Regions from separate parts of the Geobacillus sp. Y412MC52 genome, predicted to be linked through region 1. Evidence: riboswitches for the same ligand, from Rfam matches in the RefSeq annotation. Region 1 holds a riboswitch; each other region holds the start of a gene.

What was found. A riboswitch is a leader RNA that binds a small molecule or an ion and turns the genes downstream of it on or off. The one in region 1 is predicted to bind S-adenosylmethionine.
Region 2: linked by a shared signal. The riboswitch ahead of GYMC52_RS06585 (hypothetical protein) and the one ahead of mtnK (S-methyl-5-thioribose kinase) in region 1 are both predicted to bind S-adenosylmethionine.
Region 3: linked by a shared signal. The riboswitch ahead of metK (methionine adenosyltransferase) and the one ahead of mtnK (S-methyl-5-thioribose kinase) in region 1 are both predicted to bind S-adenosylmethionine.

What each region holds. Positions count from the first base shown of each region.
Region 1 is NC_014915.1:901,196-908,884, reverse strand. It holds gene GYMC52_RS04605 (pyridoxal phosphate-dependent aminotransferase) at 1-217, opposite strand, end outside; gene GYMC52_RS04600 (carbon-nitrogen family hydrolase) at 315-1,127, shown strand; SAM riboswitch class I at 1,222-1,390, shown strand; gene mtnK (S-methyl-5-thioribose kinase) at 1,529-2,719, shown strand; gene mtnA (S-methyl-5-thioribose-1-phosphate isomerase) at 2,802-3,869, shown strand; partial or broken gene GYMC52_RS04585 (sugar ABC transporter substrate-binding protein) at 3,856-5,017, shown strand; gene GYMC52_RS04580 (sugar ABC transporter ATP-binding protein) at 5,014-6,564, shown strand; gene GYMC52_RS04575 (ABC transporter permease) at 6,506-7,519, shown strand; gene GYMC52_RS04570 (methylated-DNA--[protein]-cysteine S-methyltransferase) at 7,667-7,689, opposite strand, start outside.
Region 2 is NC_014915.1:1,309,229-1,316,917, forward strand. It holds gene glpK (glycerol kinase GlpK) at 1-647, shown strand, start outside; gene GYMC52_RS06570 (putative bifunctional diguanylate cyclase/phosphodiesterase) at 688-1,869, opposite strand; partial or broken gene GYMC52_RS06575 (IS701 family transposase) at 1,975-3,163, shown strand; gene GYMC52_RS18130 (sensor domain-containing diguanylate cyclase) at 3,216-4,280, opposite strand; SAM riboswitch class I at 4,638-4,742, shown strand; gene GYMC52_RS06585 (hypothetical protein) at 4,813-5,148, shown strand; gene GYMC52_RS06590 (VOC family protein) at 5,165-5,548, shown strand; gene GYMC52_RS06595 (PaaI family thioesterase) at 5,730-6,212, shown strand; gene GYMC52_RS06600 (PaaI family thioesterase) at 6,567-6,983, opposite strand; gene hutG (formimidoylglutamase) at 7,124-7,689, shown strand, end outside.
Region 3 is NC_014915.1:2,950,868-2,958,556, reverse strand. It holds gene pckA (phosphoenolpyruvate carboxykinase (ATP)) at 61-1,647, opposite strand; SAM riboswitch class I at 1,866-1,980, shown strand; gene metK (methionine adenosyltransferase) at 2,110-3,321, shown strand; gene GYMC52_RS14495 (gamma carbonic anhydrase family protein) at 3,344-3,892, opposite strand; gene GYMC52_RS14490 (tetraprenyl-beta-curcumene synthase family protein) at 4,231-5,340, shown strand; gene GYMC52_RS14485 (tRNA (mnm(5)s(2)U34)-methyltransferase) at 5,398-5,985, opposite strand; gene GYMC52_RS14480 (YtzC family protein) at 6,278-6,541, shown strand; gene GYMC52_RS14475 (hypothetical protein) at 6,560-6,724, shown strand; gene GYMC52_RS14470 (MDR family MFS transporter) at 6,935-7,689, shown strand, end outside.

The DNA of each region.
Region 1 (7,689 bases):
CTTGAAACGGCGAATATTTATGGTATTTCGGATTGGCCGCCGCCCGCTGCATCGCCTCAACGATATGCTTTGGCGTCGGCTGATCCGGGTTGCCTTGCCCTAAATTGATCACGTCGCATCCGGCCTTGATTTTCTCCCCGACTTTTGCGACAAGCGAGGCGAAAAATTGCTTTGGCAGCTGCTCAAGCAACTCGGAAAAAGGAATTTCCATCGTCATCGCCCACACCTTCTTAAAAAATTCTTGAAATTCTAGTGCAACATCATATATCGTAAAAAGCAAAATGTAAAGCAAAATTTTTTCGAGGTGAAAACTCATGACGATCCGCATCGCCTGCCTCCAGCTTGATATTGCGTTTGGCGACCCGAACGAAAACGAACGGCGCGCGGAAAGCGCCATTGAATCGGCCGTCAAGGACGGCGCGAATATCATCGTGCTGCCGGAATTATGGACGACCGGCTACGATTTGACGCGCCTAGATGAGATTGCCGACGAAGGCGCCGAACGGGCGAAAGCGTTCGCCTCCCGCCTAACGCAAGCACACAGCATCCATCTCGTCGCCGGCTCGGTCGCTAAAAAAACAACAACCGGCGTGACGAACACGATAATCGTGGCCGACCGGAACGGTCAAATCGTCGGCGAATATAGCAAACTCCATCTGTTCCAATTGATGAATGAACATTTGTATTTGCAGCCGGGAAGCAGCTTAGGCTTGTTTTCGCTCGACGGGCTTTCATGCGCCGGGGTCATTTGCTATGACATCCGCTTTCCGGAGTGGATTCGCGCCCATGCTTTGGCTGGGGCGGAAGTGCTGTTTGTCGTCGCCGAATGGCCGCTTCCCCGCCTGCACCATTGGCGGACGCTCTTGATGGCGCGGGCGATTGAAAACCAATGCTACGTCGTCGCCTGCAACCGGGCTGGCCGCGACCCGAACAACGTCTTTGCCGGCCATTCGCTCGTCATCGACCCATGGGGCGAAGTGATCGCCGAGGCGGACGAGAAGCCGGGCATTCTCTCGGCCGACATCGATCCCGCGCTCGTTGCGGACGTCCGCGCGCGCATCCCGGTGTTTGCCGACCGCCGGCCGCACGACTATGAAACGGCAAAAAATTTTTTCAAAACGTATTGACAATCGATTGGCCGACCATGTATCATTCGAATCAAACAACCAAACAATTGATAACATCGTGAAAATTGCAAAAACTGAATACACGAAGTCAGTACTCTTATCAAGAGTTGGCTGAGGGAATTGGCCCAATGAAGCCCAGCAACCGACCGTAATGCTATCGTGAGATAGGGCGCACGCCAAGGGCGGCGCCGGAAGCGTCATGCTTCCGCAGGGCACGGTGCTAAGTCCAACAGAAAGACCGATGTCTTTCTGAAAGATAAGAGGCGCGAAGAACGAATGAATCTTCAAGCCTCTTTCCGTATGCGAAAGAGGCTTTTTCATTTGCCGGAAACGCCGAGTTTTAGCGCGCATCAGAACCGGCATTTGAAAACGAGCGAAATGAAAAAAGGGGGAACAAGGCAATGACCACTGTTCAAACATCGGTTTACGAACCGCTGACCGAACCGAAGGCGGTATCTCTCGCTGTCCGCCTCGGCTTATTCCGCGACGGGGCGCCTCTTGCATGCCGCGAGATCGGCGACGGGAACTTGAACCTTGTTTTTCATATCGTCGATCAAGAAACGAAACAAGGCGTCATCATCAAACAAGCGTTGCCGTACGCCAAAGTGGTCGGCGAAAGCTGGCCGCTCACGTTAAAGCGCGCTGTCATTGAAAGCAACGCGCTGCGCACGTTTGCGAGCTACGTGCCGCAATACGTGCCGAAAGTCTACTATTCTGACGAATCGCTCGCCATTACGGTGATGGAAGACTTATCCCGTTTGCAAATCGCCCGCAAAGGGCTGATCGAAGGGAAAACGTATCCGCTTTTGTCCCAGCATATCGGCGAGTTTGTCGCCAAAACGGCATTTTATACGTCTGACTTCGGCATGAACCAGCAAGAGAAAAAGAAATTGGCGCAAAGTTTCGTCAATCCCGAACTGTGCAAAATTACCGAAGACCTCGTCTTCACCGACCCGTTTTTTGACCACGAAACGAACAACTTTGAAAACGAATTGCGCCCAGACGTTGAAGCGCTTTGGCGCGATGACCGCTTGCACCTAGAAGCAGCAAAGCTGAAGCGCAAGTTTTTAACCGAAGCCGATGTGCTCTTGCATGGCGATTTGCATACCGGCAGCATTTTCGTAAGCGCCGACGAAACGAAAGTGATCGACCCGGAATTCGCCTTTTACGGTCCGATCGGGTTTGACCTTGGCCAATTTTTCGCCAATTTGCTGTTAAATGCGTTGTCCCGCTCTGAATTAGAGCGCCAACCGCTCTTTGACCACATCGACCGGACATGGGACGTCTTTGCGTCCGTGTTCTCAAACCTTTGGCGCACCGAGAGCGTGGAAACGTACGCCGCGACGCCGGGCTTGCTCGAGGACGTGCTCCGGCACGCGTTCATCGACGCCGTCGGCTTTGCCGGCTGCGAAGTCATCCGCCGGACGATCGGCCTCGCCCATGTGGCGGACCTTGACGGCATCGAGCACAAAGATGAACGGCTTGTTGCCAAACGGCATGCCCTCCGTCTCGGCCGCCGCTTGATCATTGAGCGCCGCGTGTTCACCGGAACGGAAGACTTCCGCCGCCTGTTTGCCGAAACGGAACAATAATGCCATACAATCGTCCGGGTCTCGACGCAAGCTGCGCGGCGCTGACCCGGACAAACGAAAAAAAAGAGAAAGGAAGATGGCGATGAGCACCTTTGCCATCCCACGCTCCGTTGAATGGCGCGAGACGCATGTGACGATTTTAAACCAGCAAAAGCTTCCATCCATCATCGAATATATCGACTTGCACACTCTGGAAGACGTCTATGAGGCGATTGCCACGCTGAAAGTGCGCGGCGCGCCGGCGATCGGCATCACCGCCGCCTATGGCCTGGCGCTTGCCGCACTGGGCTATGACACCAAATCGCTCGATGAATTCCGCCGCCGCTTGAAACGAGATCGTGACTACCTAGCCAGTGCCCGGCCGACCGCCGTCAACTTGTTTTGGGCGCTCGATCGGCTCGTCACCGCTGCGGCCGACGCCCTTTCCGTCAACGAGGCAAAAACGGCGCTCATCCATGAGGCGATCCGCATTCAAGTGGAAGATGAGGATGTGTGCCGCCGCATCGGCGAATACGCGTTGTCGCTCTTTCGTCCGGGCGATCGTGTGATGACGATCTGCAACGCCGGCTCGATCGCCACCACCCGCTACGGGACGGCGCTCGCCCCGTTTTATTTGGCGAAAGAAAAAGGAATCGAGCTATCCGTTTACGCCCTTGAGACACGTCCCGTTTTGCAAGGGGCGCGCCTGACCGCTTGGGAACTGATGCAAGCGGGCGTTGATGTGACGCTCATCACCGACAACATGGCGGCGCAAACGATCAAAGCGAAACAGATCAGCGCCATCATCGTCGGCGCCGATCGGATCGCGCAAAACGGCGATACGGCGAACAAAATCGGCACGTTCGGCCTGGCCTTGCTCGCGAAGTCGTTTGACATTCCGTTTTACGTCGCTGCGCCGTTGTCCACGATCGATTTGACGACGAAAACAGGTGCGGACATCCCGATCGAAGAGCGCCATCCGGATGAAGTGACCCACATCGCCGGCGTGCGCATCGCCCCGGAAGGCGTCAACGTATACAATCCGGCGTTTGACGTAACGCCAAACGAACTCATTACCGCGATCATTACCGAAAAAGGCATCATTCGCGGCAATTACAACGCAACGCTGCCATCATTATTCACAAAGGAGGAGCAACATGAAACGATTTAAGGCCTTATCTTCCCTTTTTCTTCTTTTCTTTGCCGTGTTCTCCATCTTGGCCTGGCTGCACACACGAGCAAGATGCCGTGAGCTCCAAGCCAACCAACGAAGCCAAGACCACGAACAACAAAATAGAAACGACATCCAGCCACTCGACGGCAACAAGCGACGAGCAAGCGGCCATTCCCGAAAAGTTGAAAAAGCCGGTGAAAATCGCCGCCATTATGCAACTGTCCATCGGCACGTTCTCATCGCAATACATCGCCGGCGTCAAAGAACAAGTGCAAAAATTCGGCGGCGAGGTGCAAATTTACAACGCCGACAACGATTTAACCAAAATGGCATCGTACGTTGAGACGGCCATTACACAAAATGTGGACGCCATTTTGCTTGATCACGGCCGCGCCGATGCGCTCGAAGGCCCGGTGAAAAAAGCCGTCGCCAAAGGCATTCCAGTTGTGGCGTTTGACAACGATTTGAACATTCCCGGCGTCACCGTCATCGACCAAGACGACTACAGCCTCGCCTGGAAAACATTAAAAACGCTCGCAGAAGACTTAAACGGGGAAGGCAACATCGTCACGATTTGGGTCGGCGGCTTTACCCCGATGGAACGCCGCCATGTCATTTATGACGCGTTCAAAAAACGCTATCCGAACATTAAAGAAATCGCCAAGTTCGGCACGGCGAGCGCCAACACAGCTTTGGACACACAAACGCAAATGGAAGCGATTTTGAAAAAATACCCGAACAAAGGCGACATTGACGCTGTCTTCGCAACTTGGGACGAGTTCGCCAAAGGGGCGACGCGCGCCATCGAGCAAGCCGGGCGCACGGAAATTAAAGTGTATGGCATCGATTTGAGCGATGAAGACTTGCAAATGATCCAAAAACCAAACAGCCCATGGGTGGCGACAACGGCGACCGACCCAGCCGAAGTCGGCCGCGTCCAAGTGCGGTTCGCGTATCAAAAAATCGCCGGAGAAAAAACGCCGAACATTTACTCGCTTGAGCCGCATTTAGTGAAACGGTCCGATCTTCCGGACAAACAAGTGTCGATGAATGAGCTTTCGCAATACATTCCGGGCTGGGGGCAATCCAATGTCGCCATCTCGCCGTGGATGAAAACGTTGGAAGCCCAGGTGAACAAAAAATGAACGGGTTGTCAATGCGGGGCATTGAAAAATCGTTTGGCGCCGTGCGCGTGCTTGACGGCGTGGACTTCGACGTTCGTCCTGGCGAAGTCCACGCCCTTTTAGGCATGAACGGCGCCGGCAAAAGCACGCTCATGAACATTTTGGCCGGCGCCATTCCGCCTGACGCTGGTACGATCACGATCGACGGTACGATATACACGTTTTCATCGCCGCGCGAAGCAAAACAAGCCGGCATCGGCCTCGTCGTTCAAGAAGTTGACACAGCGCTCTTTCCCGGCTTGCCGATTTACGAAAATGTAGCGGCGGACGAGTTCGTCCATGTGAAGCAACGGCCGATTCGCTCGCTGCGTCAAGAAAAAGAGCGGGCCGCCGTCCTGCTTCGCCGCGTCGGCCTGTCGTTGCCGCCGACGAAATTGGCTCGCGACTGCTCGCTCCATGAAAAGCAGCTGATTGTGCTCGCCAAAGTGCTGTCATCCAACGCGCGCTATATCATCCTAGACGAACCGACGGCCGCCTTAAGCGAGGCGGAAACAAGGCGTCTGTTTGCCATCATCGATGAACTGAAGCAGCAAGGCGTCGGCTTTATTTACATCTCTCATAAGCTGAAAGAAGTTCAGGAGATCGCCGACCGGCTGACGATTTTGCGCGACGGCCGCGTCGTCTATCACGGAGGCGCCCGCAGCCTGCCGCTTGAGGACATCATCCTTCATATGACTGGAACGAAGCGGACCGCCGCCGCGAAACAAGCACGCACATACAGAAGCGACATCGCGTTTGCCGCCCGCGGAATGTTGATCGACAAAACCGGGACAACAGTCGACCTATACGCCAACCGCGGCGAAATCGTCGGCATCGCTGGCCTCGTCGGCGCCGGCAAGACGGAGCTTGCCGAAAGCCTCATCGCCCACCGGAACACATCCGGCGAGTGGGAAATTGATGGCAGACGCTATGTGTTCTCATCGCCTTATGAAGCCATCGACGCCGGCCTTTGCCTCATCCCGGAAGAACGGCGCAAACAAGGGTTGTTTTTGCCCGAGTCAGTGAAAACGAACTTGACCGTCCGCCTTCTTTCCCGCCTGTCGCGCTGGCAATGGATCAGCCGGGCGAAAGAAGCGGCTGAAGCCGACGGGCTCGTCCGCTCGCTAGGTGTTCATCCGCCGTCAAGCGCCACGGCCGTCCGCCACTTAAGTGGCGGCAACCAGCAAAAAGTCGTCATCGGCAAATGGCTCAACACAAACGCACGCGTCTTTTTGTTTGACGAACCGACCAAAGGGATCGACGTCCATGCGAAGCAGGACGTGTTTGCCATCATCCGCTCCCTTGCCGATGAAGGAAAAACGGTGCTGTACTTTTCCAGCGAATTTCAAGAGCTGCTTGACATTTGCGACACCATCTACGTGATGGTCGACGGCCGGCTGCTCGCCCGCCTGCCGGCCGCTGAACTGACGTATGAACAGCTTGTTTACTATTGCAGCGGAGGTGAGATCCATGAACCAGCCGGCTGTTTCCACAGCGCCGTCGAAAAAAACGGCGCCGTCCATTCTTGAATGGTTGTATAAACACGGCACCTTGCTGGCCATTCTTGCCGTTATCGCCTACTTCGGCATCACGCAAGACCGATTTTTTACGTATGAAAACTTCAGTGACATTTTGCGGTCCATTTCGATCGTGACGCTCGTGGCAATCGGCATTACGTTTTCGCTCATCGTCGATGGCTTCGATTTGTCTGTCGGCTCGACGGTGAGCCTAGCGACGATCGCGAGCGCAGCGGCGCTCGTCCTGTACCGCCAAGAAATTTTCATCACCCTGCTCGTGCCGCTGTTGCTCGGCATTGCTGTCGGGCTCTTGAACTCGTTGTTGATCGTCAAATTCAAATTGCCCGATTTGCTCGCGACGTTGGCGACGATGTACGCCATTAACGGCGTGCAGCTCACCTATACGAAAGGGTTTTCGATCTACAACGACATGCCGCTGCCCGATGGCGGCACGGCGCCGGGCAAATTCATTCCTTCCTTTTTGTTTATCGGCCAGGGAGAGCTGTTCGGCGTACCGTTTTCTGTCTTGCTTATGCTGTTTGTCGTCATTGCCGCTCATCTGTTTTTAACGTACACGAAACCCGGCCGCCTCTTTTATTTGACCGGGGAAAACCGCGAGGCGGCAAGGCTCTCAGGCATCCCGGTCAACCGCTATCGGACATATGCATACGTCATCAGCGGGTTTTTTGCGGCCTTAGGCGGCATCGTCCTTGCCTCGCGCATCGGCACCGGGCAAGTGTCGGCCGGCGCCTCTCTTTTAATGGACAGCGTCGCCGCCGCTTACATCGGCTTTTCCGTCTTTGGCGCCGGCAAGCCGAACGTCATCGGCACATTGTTCGGCTCGATTTTAATGGGCGTGTTGCTGAACGGCTTGACGATGATGAACGTTCCGTATTACGCCCAAGACATTATAAAAGGCGCCATTTTAGTCGGCGCCCTCGCCTTGTCGCATTGGCAAAAAAAATAACGCCCGATCTCTGCCCCCGTGGATGTCGCCACTGGGGCAGACGCGTTTTTCTAGGCAAGCCGTCAGCCTCTTTTTCCGCCTGCTTCATTGCAGCATCCGCATACAACGCCTTCCAAACTCTTTGCCTGTTCCACGAACGCAAGAGCGTCATCTACGTAAGCGGCGCTCAA
Region 2 (7,689 bases), 410 kb from region 1:
AACACGGGCTGCTCACAACGATCGCCTGGGGAATTGACGGCAAGGTTGAATACGCCCTTGAAGGCAGCATCTTCGTCGCCGGTTCGGCCATTCAATGGCTGCGCGACGGCTTGCGGATGATCAAAACTGCGGCGGACAGCGAAGCGTACGCCGAAAAAGTCGAGTCGACCGACGGGGTGTATGTCGTCCCAGCGTTCGTCGGCCTCGGCACCCCGTATTGGGACAGCGAAGTGCGAGGCGCGGTGTTTGGCCTCACGCGCGGCACGACGAAAGAGCATTTCATCCGGGCGACGTTGGAATCGCTCGCCTACCAGACAAAAGATGTGCTTGCCGCCATGGAAGCCGATTCCGGCATCTCGCTGACGACGCTGCGCGTTGACGGCGGGGCCGTGAAAAACAACTTCCTCATGCAGTTCCAGAGCGATTTGCTGGCCGTTCCGGTTGAACGGCCGGTCGTGAATGAAACGACGGCCTTGGGCGCGGCGTATTTGGCCGGATTGGCCGTCGGCTATTGGAACAGCCGGGATGACATCGCCGCCCAATGGCAGCTTGAGCGCCGGTTTGAGCCGAAGATGGATGATGACAAGCGAACGATGCTCTACGATGGCTGGAAAAAAGCGGTGCGGGCGGCGATGGCGTTTAAATGATGGAAAAACGCGGATGCCTTGATGACAGGCATCCGCGTTTTTACGTCCTTCGCTTGATACTGCGTGCTAGCAGGCCAGCTGCTTCATCTGCCGGCATGGGGGGCCGGAACAAGTAGCCTTGCGCCTCTTGACAGCCTTTTTCCCGTAAGTACTCGAGCTGTTCCTCGCGCTCTACTCCTTCAGCGACAACGTTCATGCCAAGATGGCGGGCGAGGGAGATGATCGTGCTTGTGATGATGCTGCCATAGTGCGAATGGGGGCAATCGGCGATGAAGGTACGGTCGATTTTCACCGTGTCAATGTCCAACTGTTTCAAATAGGCGAGTGAGGAATAGCCGGTGCCGAAATCATCGATGGACAAGCGCACCCCCATCTCTTTCAACCGGTGCAAATTGGCCAAAATAGTCGCTTCTTGATAAATAGCGATCGTTTCTGTAATTTCAAGTTCCAACCACGATGGCCTCATATTCGTCTCCGCCAAAATGGCTTCCACGCGAGCGGCGAATTGTGGGTGGTATAGCTCTTTAACGGAAACGTTGACAGCCATTCGAACCGGTATGAACCCTTGACGGCGCCAACGTTCGTGCTGCCGGCATGCTTGGCGGATCGTCCATTCGCCGATGGGAATAATGAGACCCGTTTCCTCTGCAAGTGGAATAAAATCACTTGGCGGCACGATCCCTTTGGAGGGGTGATGCCAACGAATGAGCGTTTCCATAGCGCAAACAGCTTTTGTCCGCACATCGACAATCGGCTGGTACAATAGGACGAACCGATCCATGTTTTGTTTGACTGTTTGGTGCAAATCCGCTAACAAAAATACATTGGGAAGGCGCTGATGCTGCAGCGCTTCTTCATAAAGACAATAGCTGTTTTTGCCTTTCCGTTTCGCCTCCATGGCGGCCATGTCCGCCTGGCGGATGGCTGTGTCCACATTGGCTTGCTCACCGTCAAAAAGAGCGATGCCAATGCTGGCTGTTATAAAAATGGTTTGTTCGGCCAACGAAAACGGCTGGGCGATGAGCGCCAGCAAGTCTTCCGCTATGGCTGATGCTTCTTGGTGTCCAGCGGCTGGCGCGAGCAACACGATGAATTCATCTCCGCTCATATGGGCAACGATGCCATGGGGATGGACGCGCTCACGAAGCCGGGCGGCCGTCTGTTGAAGCAACTCGTCGCCGATATGATGGCCGAACGAATCATTAACTGTAGATGAGCAAATTCACTAACATAAATTGACAACCAAACAAAAAAGGAGACATGAACCGGACTCCTTGGGTAAAATAGATGTGCACAAAACCCATTCACACAAGGAGGTTCATGTCTCATGAATAGATTAGCACATCACCAAGGAATCCACAAGTTTTTCTTCACTTTGGGGTTGACGCTGCAGCTTTCCAAACCGGTCATCAAGCATCTCATTCATATCGTCGATGCCTTGACCACCAAGGGATTCTCGGGAACATTGACCGATATTCATCACTGGAGCTTTCATCCGAATCATCGAACGACGCTCAGTCACTTTTTCACGAAAAGCCCTTGGGATGAGGAAAGGCTGCTTGGGAAGCTTCAAGAGTGGATCCTCCGCCGAATCGAGCGCCTGGTCGAGCGAAAGAATCAGCCTCTTTTTGTCTCGATTGATGATACGATTTGCCAAAAAACGAAGCCTTCGTCACGGGCAACGCACGCCATTCAAGGGTGTGGTTGGCATTTCTCTCACAAAGATCATCAATCGGTTTGGGGGCATTCGCTCGTTTGGCTGATGGTGCACACCTTGACACAAGCGTTTCCGTTTGCGTTCCGCCTGTATGACAAGAAAGCGGGAAAAAGCAAGATCGACCTGGCCATCGAGATGCTTTTCTTCGCTCAAAGTGAAGCGGGCTCAGCCGGTGTATGTGCTCATGGATTCGTGGTATCCGTCCAAAAAGCTCATTGAAGCCTGCTTGAAACAGGGATTCCATGTCATCGCCATGCTCAAGACGAACCGGATTCTCTACCCGAAAGGCATCGCCATCCAAGCCAAGCAGTTCGCCCGCTATGTCGAGTCCGAAGACACCCGCCTCGTCACGGTGGGTCAGGAGCGTTATCGCGTGTATCGCTATGAGGGGGCGATCCATGGCCTCGATGACGCGGTGGTGCTGCTGGCTTGGAAGGCGGATCAGCCGATGGCGCCGGAACATCTCCATGTCGTCTTGAGCACCGATCGGGAGCTCGGGGACGAAGACATCTTGCGTTACTATGCTCAGCGTTGGACGATCGAGTGCTTTTTCCGGCAGGCGAAAGATCAACTGAAGCTTGATGGATACCGCGTTCGCCACATTCGGGCGGTGAAACGGTATTGGGCGGTGGTGCTGCTCTCCTGCGTGTATAGCATCGCCGAATCCCGACAAAACCTCTCCGCCGGGCTGGAGCTTCTTCGGTCGCGGAAAGACCACAGCGTCGTCGAGTTCATTTATGACGCTGCGAAGCAAGATATTCCCATTGATGTGATCAAAAAACAGCTCCGTATCGCGTAAGGGGTACCCTGTTTGTCTCTCTAACCATGGAAATTATTGTAATGAAAAATGCTCATCTACAGTCATTAATATATTGAAAGCCGTCTAAATCAATATACAAAATGGCGCCGTGTTGTTTCGTTTCTTTCAGTTTCGACAGCATTGCCTTGGCAAGCTGCAAAAATCGACGCCGATTCGGCAATCCGGTGAGCTCATCATAATGGTAATGGAACAGGGAATCATACAGCCGCCTGTTTTCTTCGAGCGCTTTCCTTGTTCCCTCATGTTCCATGGCGAGGCTCGCGAGCGATGACAGCGCCGACATGATTTCCATATCTTCCGGTTCCGGTTCGCGTTCGGTCGGATAGTAAAACGCCAGCGTTCCGAGCACATGGCCGAATGATGAGAGAATGGGCATGGACCAGCAAGCTCTCAATCCGTGCGCCAACGCCAATTGCGCATAAGACGCCCAGCGGGGGTCATTTGCCACGCTGCTTGCAATCACGATCTCTTTTTGATAGGCGGCCGCGCCGCACGATCCAGATTGCGGCCCGATTTCGATTCCATTCATGGCTTCGATATAAGCGGATGGCAAGCTTGGCGCTGCTCCATGGTAAAGGCGTCGCCCGTCGTCATCGGCAACCAAAATCGAACAAACGGCTGGAGGCCGCAATGCTTCAGCCGCCTTGGCAATGGACGTGAGAATGGCATCGAGCGGCTCGTGTTTGATGATTTGCTTCAAAATGTGAGTCTGTTCAGCGAGCAGCCGCTCCGCATGTGTTTCAGCGGTCATGTCAGAGCACGAGATGAGGAGGAACGGCGTATCGTTCAATGTTTTCCAACGCATATGCACGCGAACAGCGCATAATTTGCCGGTTTTATGCACCGTTCTGGCCGTGAATGTGCGGACTGTTTCATCTGTCGGTTGAGGAAGCAAGTGAGCGAGGGACGCCCAGTCGTCAGGATGGAAAATAGTTTGAAATGGGGCGCCGATGAGTTCAATCCGATCGTAGCCCAACGATGCACCCGCATAGTCATTCATATCGGCAATGACTCCGTGTTCAGTAACCACCCATTGCACGGCAGGCATAAAAAAGTAAAGCGCCCCATAATGCGTCATGATCGACTGCTTGTCCATGCGGAAGCAATCCTCCAATCTGCAAAAAAATAGATGCACTATGTCATTTTACCATGTTTTTATCTGTTTTTGTCTAGTTTTGTCGAACGATCGCTGTATTTTTTTCACTGATCGTGCAAAAAGATCAATCCACCGCAGGGTGCTCTCTTCTGAACACTTTTCTTTAGAGGCGAGAGATTAATCAAACATATTAAAACATTGTTCTAAATAATCATCATACGCCACCAACCTCCAAGTCCTTTAAGGGTGAAGCTGGAGCGGCTGTCGCGACATCTTGGAACAGCCGGACGCAGGGCAATCAGTGAAAACCATTGCCATCCCAGCGAATGTGTGGTAGGATAGGGGAAAATAGCATACGTCTTATCAAGAGTGGGCGAGAGAACGGGCTTGATGACCCCACAGCAACCTGCCTCTGGCAAGGTGCTAACACCTGCAAAGCGGCTTCGCTTTGGATGATAAGAACGGCTCATGACCCCTTTCGCATCATTCCGAGGCGAAGGGGTTTTTTTGCGGACGGGAGGTGAGAGAAACGGTGGCGGAACCCTATTCGCTCCGTGCCTGCATGGCGGCCCATTTCTCGGTTGCGGCGTTTGCCGTTCATGTCATGCGCTGTGTGCAGGCGGAGCTCATCCGGTTTGACCCTAAGGCGGCGGTGCATGTCGACCGTGGGGAGGGCTACAGCCATTTGTATGGGAGCGCACAAGGGAGAGTGTTTTCCATCTTGTTGACGAGCGGAGAAGCGGACGAACGGAGAGCCGAAGGGCCGTACGCCCTTGACCGCTACATATGGACAGAGCTTGGGAAAAAAGGGATTTTCCCGATGCAGATGACGCCGTATTTACAAGCAGTATGGTTAACTGAGTCATAGAAAGGAAGAGGGACGAATGGCAGTTAAAAAATTTGAACATGTCGGCATTCAAGTGAAAGACATCGAGGCATCGAAAGAGTTTTATCAAAATGTTGTCGGCTTGGAGCTGCTCGACGAAATGATTCATACGAACGGCACGATGAAATTGGCGTTTTTAGGGATTGGCGGCTCGATCATTGTCGAGCTGATCGAAGGATACAACCCGGATTTGCCGACGGAAGGAAAAGTGCACCATGTGGCGTTTACGGTGGAAGGCATTGAGCAGGAGAAAGAACGGCTTCAGTCGCTCGGTGTGCCGCTTGTGTGGGAAGAAATAACGACACTTCCGAACGGGGCGAAATATTTGTTTTTCCGCGGGCCCGACGGTGAATGGATCGAATTTTACGAGCCTGCTCGATAAATGGCGTCACGCTAGGCGGCCAGCTGTTTGGGCCGCCTATGAATTTGCCGTCTGGCGATTGGCGCTTCGTTCCATTTTTCTTCGTATGGCCTTGCCTGCCGCTAGACAACAACCGTCCATGTAGGAGTCGTCGTCTTCTCGATTCAATGGTATACTAGAAAAAGAGAGGGGGGAGGCTGACGTGGAAGAAATGATCGTGCACGCGATTCAAGACGACTACCCTGATGAATTCGCCTGGTGCTACGGCTGCGGGCGTCTGAATGAACAAGGCCACCATTTTCGCACCGGGTGGCGGGGCGACAAAACGGTGACGGTGTATACGCCGCGTCCGGAACATACGGCGATCCCAGGGTTTGTGTACGGCGGGCTGATCGCCTCGCTCATTGATTGCCACGGCACCGGTTCAGCGGCGCTTGCCTTGCATCGGAAAAACGGCCATGAACCAGGGAGCGGGGAAACGCCGCCGCGCTTTGTCACTGCGTCGCTTCACGTCGATTTCGTCAAGCCGACGCCGCACGGAGTGCCGCTTGTCGCCGTCGGCACTGTGACGGAGATTCATCCGAAAAAATGGAAAGTGGACACCGAAGTGTTCGCCAACGGCGAACTGTGCGCCCGCGGCCAAGTCGTGGCCGTCGTGATGCCGAAAACGTTTGTCCGTGGGTAACAAGCAACGAAAGGCGCCGGAGAAGGGCTGTTTTTGACAGCGCTTTCTCCGGCGCTTGGCAACTGGTCGAAAACGGCTGCGCCTCACCTCGTTTCGCCATTGAGGACTGATGATGTCATGAAAAAGGCAACTCGACAACGCCTCTTCTCAAGTGGGGAAACCTTGTGAAATTGGTTCTCCTTTTTCAACAAAACCACCGATTTGGCGAACATCATCGTTTTTCACCGGTTTTATCGGATTCCTCTGATCATCGCTTTCCATGCGTTCAAACCAACAACAGCAGCTGCTGTTTGGCCTCGTCGAATCCAAGGAGAACGAGCATGCGCAAAAACCCCTTTTGGAGATCCATCACCTTCACGGTTTGTCCATGATCAGCACCGACGACGTGGCGCTCGCCACTTCTTTGCCGTTTTGCCGCACGATGGCGGTTACATAGGCGACGGTTTTCCCGAACTTTTCCACCCGCGCCTCGATTTCGGCTTCTCCAGCCGCCGCTGGGCGGTGAAACGTCGTCTGCAAGTTGATGGAGGCGTGCATTTGGTCATCGCGAAGCAAGGTCGTCACCGCATACGCCATGAGAATGTCCGCCGCCGCCCCGACGAACCCGCCCATAATCACCCCGTTGCCGTTGAGCAGCGATTCGCTGATCGTCCATACGCCTTTCGCATAGCCGTCTCGGGCTTCCGTCAGGCGGACGCCGAGCGTTTCGTCGCATGGGGGCGGCGCGCTTTGACCGGCGATGACGTCATGCAAGTTGGTCATTGGCTTCATGTGGAACACCCTTTCTGTTGTCAATCATGTTTTTTATTCGCCAAACGGCGGCGATTTCCTCTTTCCGCGTGCATGGGGAGGAGAACGGCAAAGCTGTGGCGAAAGAAACAAGCAGCTGATGATGGAAAGGAGATGGTCTCATGTATCAACCGCCAGACGCCGGCCGTTGGACGGGACGGATTGACAGCGTGAGCGATGAGCAGGCGTTTCGTCTTCATCAGCGCATTCGCTTGCTCGATTTGTCCAAGCCATTGGAGACGGTGGAACGAGCGGCGGCATTCATCGGGTTTGCGTGCGACGAAGGAGTGCGCCGCAACCAAGGCCGCCAAGGGGCGAAAGAGGCGCCGGCCGCCGTCAAAGCGGCGCTGGCCCGGCTGCCTTGGCATCTTCCGGAAGGGGTCGTTGTCTATGACGCAGGCGATGTCGTTTGCGTCGATGAACGGCTCGAACAAAGCCAGACTGAACTTGGGAAGGCGGTCGCCCGCCTGCTGAAAAACGGGATGGCGTCTATCGTGATCGGCGGCGGCCATGAGACGGCGTACGGCCATTACTTGGGCGTTCGCGAAGCGCTCGGGCCCGAAGCCCGCCTTGGCATCCTCAACATTGACGCCCATTTCGACTTGCGCCCGTACGATGACGGCCCGACGTCCGGGACGATGTTTCGGCAAATATTGGATCAAGACGAACGGGTCCGTTACTTCTGCCT
Region 3 (7,689 bases), 1.6 Mb from region 1:
GCAAAGGAAAGAAATAAAAAAACAGCCGGACAGGGAATACCGTGTCCGGCCGGGTTCTTGTTACACGAGCGGTCCGCCGAGTTTTTCAATGGACGGATCGATGTGGGCGAATTTTTGGAAGTTGGCGCGGAATTTTTGCGCCAGCTCTTTTGCTTTTTGTTCGTATGCTTGTTTGTCGGCCCATGTGTTTTGCGGCTGCAGGACTTCATCCGGCACGCCGGGGACGTGGGTTGGGATGGCGAGGCCGAAAATCGGGTCTTGCACCGTTTCGGCGTTGTCCAGCTCCCCTTCGACGGCGGCTTGCACCATCGCCCGGGTGTAGGCGAGCTTCATGCGGCTGCCGACGCCGTACGGTCCCCCTGTCCAGCCGGTGTTGACCAAAAAGACGCGAACGTTGTGTTCGGCGATTTTTTGCCCGAGCATTTCCGCGTACTCAATGGCCGGGCGCGGCAAAAACGGTGCGCCAAAGCACGTTGAGAACGTTGCTTCCGGTTCGGTGACGCCGCGTTCGGTGCCGGCGAGTTTGCTTGTGTAGCCGCTTAAGAAATGGTACATCGCTTGTTCGCGCGTCAGCTTGCTGATCGGCGGCAGGACGCCGAACGCATCAGCCGTCAAAAACACGATCGTGGACGGATGGCCGGCGACGCTCGGATCGATGATGTTTTGGATCGCCTGAAGCGGGTAGGCGGCGCGCGTGTTTTCCGTCAGCGTGCCGTCGTCGTAATTCGGCACCCGCGTCGCGTCATCGAGAACGACGTTTTCGAGCACCGCGCCGAAGCCGATGGCGTCAAAAATTTGCGGCTCTTTCTCGCGCGATAGGTTGATGCATTTCGCATAGCAGCCGCCTTCGATGTTGAAAATGCCGCGGCTTGACCAGCCGTGTTCATCATCCCCGATCAAGCGGCGGTTCGGGTCGGTCGAGAGCGTCGTTTTTCCCGTTCCCGACAAGCCGAAAAAGAGGGCGACGTCGCCTTCCTGGCCGACGTTGGCCGAGCAGTGCATCGGCAGGATGCCTTGTTCCGGCAGCAAATAGTTCATCACCGAGAAAATCGATTTTTTCATTTCGCCGGCATACTCGGTGCCGCCGATCAACACGGTGCGCCGTTCAAACGAGATGATGATGAACGCTTCCGAGCGCGTGCCGTCAACTTTCGGGTCGGCTTTAAAGTTCGGCGCGCAAATGACGGTGAATTGCGGCTCATGCGCGGCGAGCTCCTCGGCGCTCGGCCGGATGAACAGCTGATGGACGAACAAGTTGTGCCAGGCGAATTCGTTGACGACTTGAATCGGCAGCCGGTATTTCGGATCGGCGCCGGCAAAGCCTTTAAACACGAACAGTTCATCTTTCTTCATTAAATAGTCGAGCACTTTGTCGTACAGTTTATCAAACGTCTCCGGAGACATCGGCTGGTTGACCGCTCCCCAGTCGATCGTTTGCTTCGTTGACGGTTCTTCGACGATGTATTTGTCTTTCGGCGACCGCCCTGTGTACTTGCCGGTTGTCACCGCGACGGCTCCGGTGTGCGTCAGCCGTCCTTCGTTCCGCTGCAGGACTTTCTCAACGAGCTCGGCGACGGACAGTTGATGATGCACGTACGGTTTTTGCAGCAATAAATCAAGCTTGTTCGTCATGTTTGCGATCCCCATATTCAAAACCTGCCTTCTTTTTGAAATCACTCTTGAAAATAGTATAACACATTTTTATTAATAGTCCATACTAATTGTGTGGGTTTTTCAAACTTTATTTTGCCCAATGTGTCGATTTTCTTGAGGAAAGAATTTTCGCGGCTGGAAATGATAAAAAATGAATTTTGATAGTTGACTTTGCCGATTCCATTGCGATAAGATAAGTCATTGAACGGATACTCTTATCCCGAGCCGGTGGAGGGACAGGCCCGATGAAGCCCAGCAACCGTCACAACTGTACATGTGTGAAATGGTGCTAACCTGTGGCAAGGCGCAGTCCTTGAACGATAAGAGTGAAAGGAAGCAATACGATTGCCATGACCTTTCCTCAGCCGTTACAGGAAAGGTTTTTTATATTGCGAAGGGAAAAAGGGAAATGAGTTCCGTGTCGCCACATTATGCCAAGAGGAGGAAACAAACCGAATGTCAGCCAAACGCCGCTTGTTTACTTCAGAGTCTGTGACGGAAGGACATCCGGATAAAATTTGCGACCAAATTTCTGACGCCATTTTGGATGCCATTTTGGAAAAAGATCCGAACGCCCGCGTCGCCTGCGAAACGAGCGTCACGACCGGGCTGGTGCTCGTGAGCGGGGAAATCACGACATCAACATACGTGGACATTCCGCGCATCGTCCGCGATACGGTCCGGGAGATCGGCTACACGCGCGCCAAATACGGATTTGACGCTGATACGTGCGCGGTGCTGACGTCGATTGACGAACAATCGCCGGACATTGCGATGGGGGTGGACCGGGCGCTCGAGGCGCGCGAAGGTCAGATGACTGACGAGGAAATTGAAGCGATCGGCGCCGGCGACCAAGGATTGATGTTTGGGTTCGCCTGCAATGAGACGGAAGAATTGATGCCGCTGCCGATTTCGCTTGCGCACCGCTTGGCGCGCCGATTGGCGGAAGTGCGCAAAACGGACGTCTTGCCGTACTTGCGGCCGGACGGGAAAACACAAGTGACGATCGAATACGATGAAAACGGCAAACCGGTGCGCGTCGATACGATCGTCGTTTCCGCGCAGCACCATCCGGAAATTACGCAAGAGCAAATCCAGCGCGACATTAAAGAACAGGTCATCGAGCCGGTCGTGCCCGCGGAGCTGCTTGATGAGAACACGAAATATTTCATCAACCCGACAGGACGGTTTGTCATCGGCGGTCCGCAAGGGGATGCTGGGTTGACGGGGCGCAAAATCATCGTCGATACGTACGGCGGCTACGCCCGCCACGGCGGTGGCGCGTTCTCGGGCAAAGATCCGACGAAAGTCGACCGCTCGGCGGCGTATGCGGCCCGCTATGTCGCGAAAAACATCGTCGCGGCAGGACTGGCCGACAAATGCGAAGTGCAGCTTGCCTACGCGATCGGCGTCGCCCGCCCAGTTTCGATTTCGATCGATACGTTCGGCACCGGCAAAGTGTCGGAAGACATTTTGATTGAGGTCGTGCGCAACAACTTCGATCTCCGCCCGGCGGGCATCATCAAAATGCTCGACCTTCGCCGCCCGATTTACAAACAGACGGCTGCTTACGGCCATTTTGGGCGTACGGACATCGACCTGCCGTGGGAGCGCACCGACAAAGCCGCCTTGTTGAAAGAACAAGCGCTGGCGTTGGCGGACAAGTGATGAAAGAAAAAGAGCTGCCTGATCACGGCAGCTCTTTTTTGTTGGCGCACGATGTCCGCTGTTGCTGCAGCGCTTTGTAATACTGCCCTTTCTCGACATATTCGCGGCGTATGCGCTCCATTTCGCGGATGTCGTCTTCCGTCAGTTCGCGGACGACTTTCGCCGGCCGGCCGAGGGCGAGCGTGTTGGGCGGAATTTTTTTGCCCGGCGGCACTAAACTGCCGGCGCCGATAAACGCGCCTTCCCCGATTTCCGCGCGGTCCAAAATGATCGAGCCCATGCCGATGAGCGCGTTTTTGCGAACGATGGCGCTGTGCAAAATGACTTGATGGCCGACTGTTACACCGTCTTCAATGATAAGCGGATTGTTTGGACTTTGATGCAAAATTGAGTTATCTTGAATATTGACCCGGTTGCCAATCACCGTTGGCGCCACATCGCCGCGAATGACGGTATTGAACCAAATGCTCGTCTCTTCGCCGATCACGACATCGCCGGTGATCGTCACATAGTCGGCGATAAAGGCGGAGGCGGCAATTTGCGGCGTTTTGCCTTTGTATGGGTAAATCATGGGCGTTCGTTCCTTTCTGTTGCAAAATCGATCGTTCACCATGTATTGTACAACGCTGCGTCCAAATCGCCAACGAAAGCGAGCGCGCCTGATCGGGATTGGTGAAAAACGTTTCGTTTCGCCCGATGAGTGGTTGGGATCGGGAAAGAAGATCCGATTTCACAAAGCTTCTCAACGTGAGAAGAACCGTTGTTGAGCGGCTTTTTCATTCCATCGCCAACCCTTTTATGGTTTGCCCCGGCCGCATTGATGGCAATACTGGAAGACGAGATCGCAGGCTGTTCAGACGCGAAACGATTTTGGTTGCCGATAAGATGGAAATGCTAGGAGACGAGACCATGGTGTTTGCACCTGAGGTGAGCCGATTGAACATTCCGAAAAACCCCATCGCCTTGATGAAAATGGTGTATCGTGACGTGCTTCCGCTTGTCCACCGCGAGCTTGCCTATTGGCGGCGCCAGGCCGAGCGCATTCCCGACCCGGAATTGCGGCGCCAGGCCTTGGCGAGCATCGCTTCGAAAACGTTCCATTGCGAAGGCGGCTCCATTTTGGCGCTCTTGGCCGGAGAAAACATGGAGGATTGCATCCGCTTTATCGTTGCTTACCAGACGATCAGCGATTATTTGGATAATTTGTGCGACCGCAGCACCTCGCTCGATCCGCTCGACTTTCGCGCCTTGCACGATTCGATGCCGGACGCTTTGACGATCGGCGCGGAGCCGTCGAACTATTACCGCCATCGCCGCGAACAGGAAGACGGCGGCTATTTGCCGGCGCTCGTCCGCACGTGCCAAAAGGTGCTCGAGACGGTGCGCCATTATGAGACGATCGCCCCATTTTTGCATGAATTGGCCGGATATTATTGCGACTTGCAAGTGCATAAACATGTCGAAGCGAGCGAGCGGGTGCCGCGGCTGGAGAAATGGTTCGCGCAATACAAAGACGCCTTGCCGCCGATGGAATGGTATGAGTTTTCCGCCTGCTCCGGTTCGACGCTCGGCATTTTCTGCCTCGTCGCCTATGCGTTTGGCGAATCGTTGCCGCCGGAGATGGCGAGACAAGTGCGCGACGGTTATTTTCCGTACATTCAAGGACTGCACATTTTGCTCGACTATTTGATCGATCAGGAGGAAGACCGGGACGGCGGCGATTTAAACTTTTGCTTTTACTATCCGAATGAAACGGTGATGCTTGAGCGGCTTTGCCATTTCATCGAAGAGGCCGACCGCCATGTCGGCGCCCTTCCGCACGGCGAGTTTCACCGCCTTATTCACCGAGGGCTTCTTGGGTTGTATTTGTCGGATGCCAAGGTGAAAAAGCAGCGCGGGTTGCGCCGGCTGGCGCGCCGGCTCGTCCGCGCCGGCGGGGCGGCGTCGCAGTTTTTCTATTGGAACGGAAAAGCATACCGCTTTTGGCAGGAGCGGCAAAAACGGCTGTCCTTTTCATAAGGGCGGCCGTTTGCTTGTATTGGCGAGGGCAGTGGTTCGTCGGCGGATCGGACGGAATCAGGCGCCCCCATCCGCCCGATTCTCGAGCGCGATCAAAAACGGCGGGTTGTTTTGCCGATTGATGAATTCGTATTTCAAGGCATGGACGCGCCGTTGATCAAGAGAGCGGACGTAATCAAGGAGCGCGTCGCGTTCGCGCTTTCCTTCCGGATGGCCGTGGTAGACGACAAGAACGATGACGCCGCCCGGCTTCATGACGGAAAGCAACTGGCGGACCGCTTCGATCGTCGATTCCGGCTGGGTGACGATTTGCTTATTGCCGCCCGGCAAATAGCCGAGGTTGAACACCGCGCCGGCGATGCGCCCGTGTACATCGGCGGGAAGCGCCTCAAGCAGTTCACTATGGCTTCGCTCGAACAACGTCGCCCGCCCGCATAGCCCATGTTCCGCGAGGCGGGCGGAAGCGGCGGTGATGGCCTCAGGCTGAATGTCAAAGCCGAACACATGGCCTGTCTCCCCGACGCGTTCGGCCAAATACACGGTGTCGTGCCCGTTGCCGACGGTCGCGTCGACGGCGATGTCGCCTTCGTTGACCGCTTGATCAAGCAAAAAGCGGGCAAACGGCAAAATGTTCATCAAAGCCATCGGTTGGCCCCTCCTTGTGATCGTTTCATCGTTTACGTTGGCAGGCGTGTCGCTGCGCCAAAGATGTCGGATGCCATCGCTTTTCCCTAAAGCCTCGCCATCCTCTACGCCGGCGTGACAGAAAACCTTGAGCTGACCGACATCGGCCTGATTGAGCTGAACGAAGATCCCCACGTCGGCATTGTAACAAAAACTTCATGGAAAATCGACCGCTGCCAATCATTGGCGTGATACGGCCGGCCTATGCGGCGCATAGTAAACATGAGGGAATATCACGAAACGAGGTGAGCGCATGGCGACAAGACAATCCGTTGAGGAATTTTTGCAGCGGTGTGAAGATGTGATCCGCTACGCGAAAGAGCAATATACAGAAGCGCAAAAGCAGGAGCATTACAACATCACCGAATACACCAACGCCCAGCAGATGCTCGAGCAGACGGTCATCGATTTGGCGCACTTGGCGCGAAGCTGCAACGCCCAGCAGCGCGAGCAGCTGCATCGGATGCGGCTCCAACTGGAGCAATTGCAAAACGACATGATTTTGCTTGACCGCTGAAACGAGGAGGAACACGACATGAAGCGACGCTTGAAACAAACGAATCCGGAACAAAAAACACCTAGCGGCCAAAACAATAACGATCTTGAGCTTGGTCAAGACTTTGACCCGGTGAAGCTGGCGAAAAAGCAATACGAGGAAACGGGCGGCCAACCGATCCGCTCCAAGCAGCGGAACGGGTGACGACAAGCCAAAGGGGCGGAAGCCGCTCCGTCTTGTTCTTCTTTTCGCGCAGGAGCCCCGCTTCAAAAGCCATTGTTTCTGTGGGGAGTTAGTTTGGCAAAAAAGTGGCGGACGCATTGGAACGCTCCGCCTTTTTGATTGCATTTTTTCCTGTTTTCCCCTACAATTATTTCGGAACTCAAAATAAAAGCCAGAAAAGGATGATGACCGATGCCCCGCGCTCTTTGGTGGCTGCTTGTCGGCATGGCGCTCAATGTGACAGGGGCGTCGTTTCTATGGCCGCTAAACACGATCTATTTGCACGAACAGCTCGGCCAGCCGCTCGCTGTCGCTGGTGTCGTGCTCATGCTCAACTCTGGGGGAAGCGTCATCGGCAGCTTGGCCGGCGGCTTTTTGTTTGACCGGATCGGCGGTTTTCGCGTTTTGTTGGCCGGGGCGGTGTTGACGATGGCCGCGCTTGCCGGCTTAAGCGTTTGGCACGGTTGGCCGCATTATGCGGTGTTTTTGGCGTTTGTCGGCGTTGGCAGCGGCGTCGTCTTTCCGGCGGCGTCGGCGTATGCCGGGACGATTTGGCCGGAAGGGGGGCGGCGGGCGTTCAACGCCTTGTATGTCGCGCAAAACATCGGCGTCGCCGTCGGTTCGGCGCTTGGCGGGCTTGTTGCTTCATATTCGTTCTCGCTCGTTTTTTTCGCCAACCTTTTGTTGTATGCCGCGTTTTTGTTTACGGTTGTGGCTGGGCTGCGCCGCGTTCCGCTGCCGCCGCGGCGGAAAAAAGAGCGGGAGGGCCGGACGGGGGACGAGGCGTCCCGGGCACACATCCGCGCCCTCGTCCTTCTTTGCGCCGGCTATGGACTGTGTTGGTTGAGCTATGTCCAATGGTCGACGACGATCGCCGCCTATACGCGCGAGCTCGGGATACCGGTCGGGCAGTACAGCTTGCTTTGGACGATCAACGGCGCGTTGAT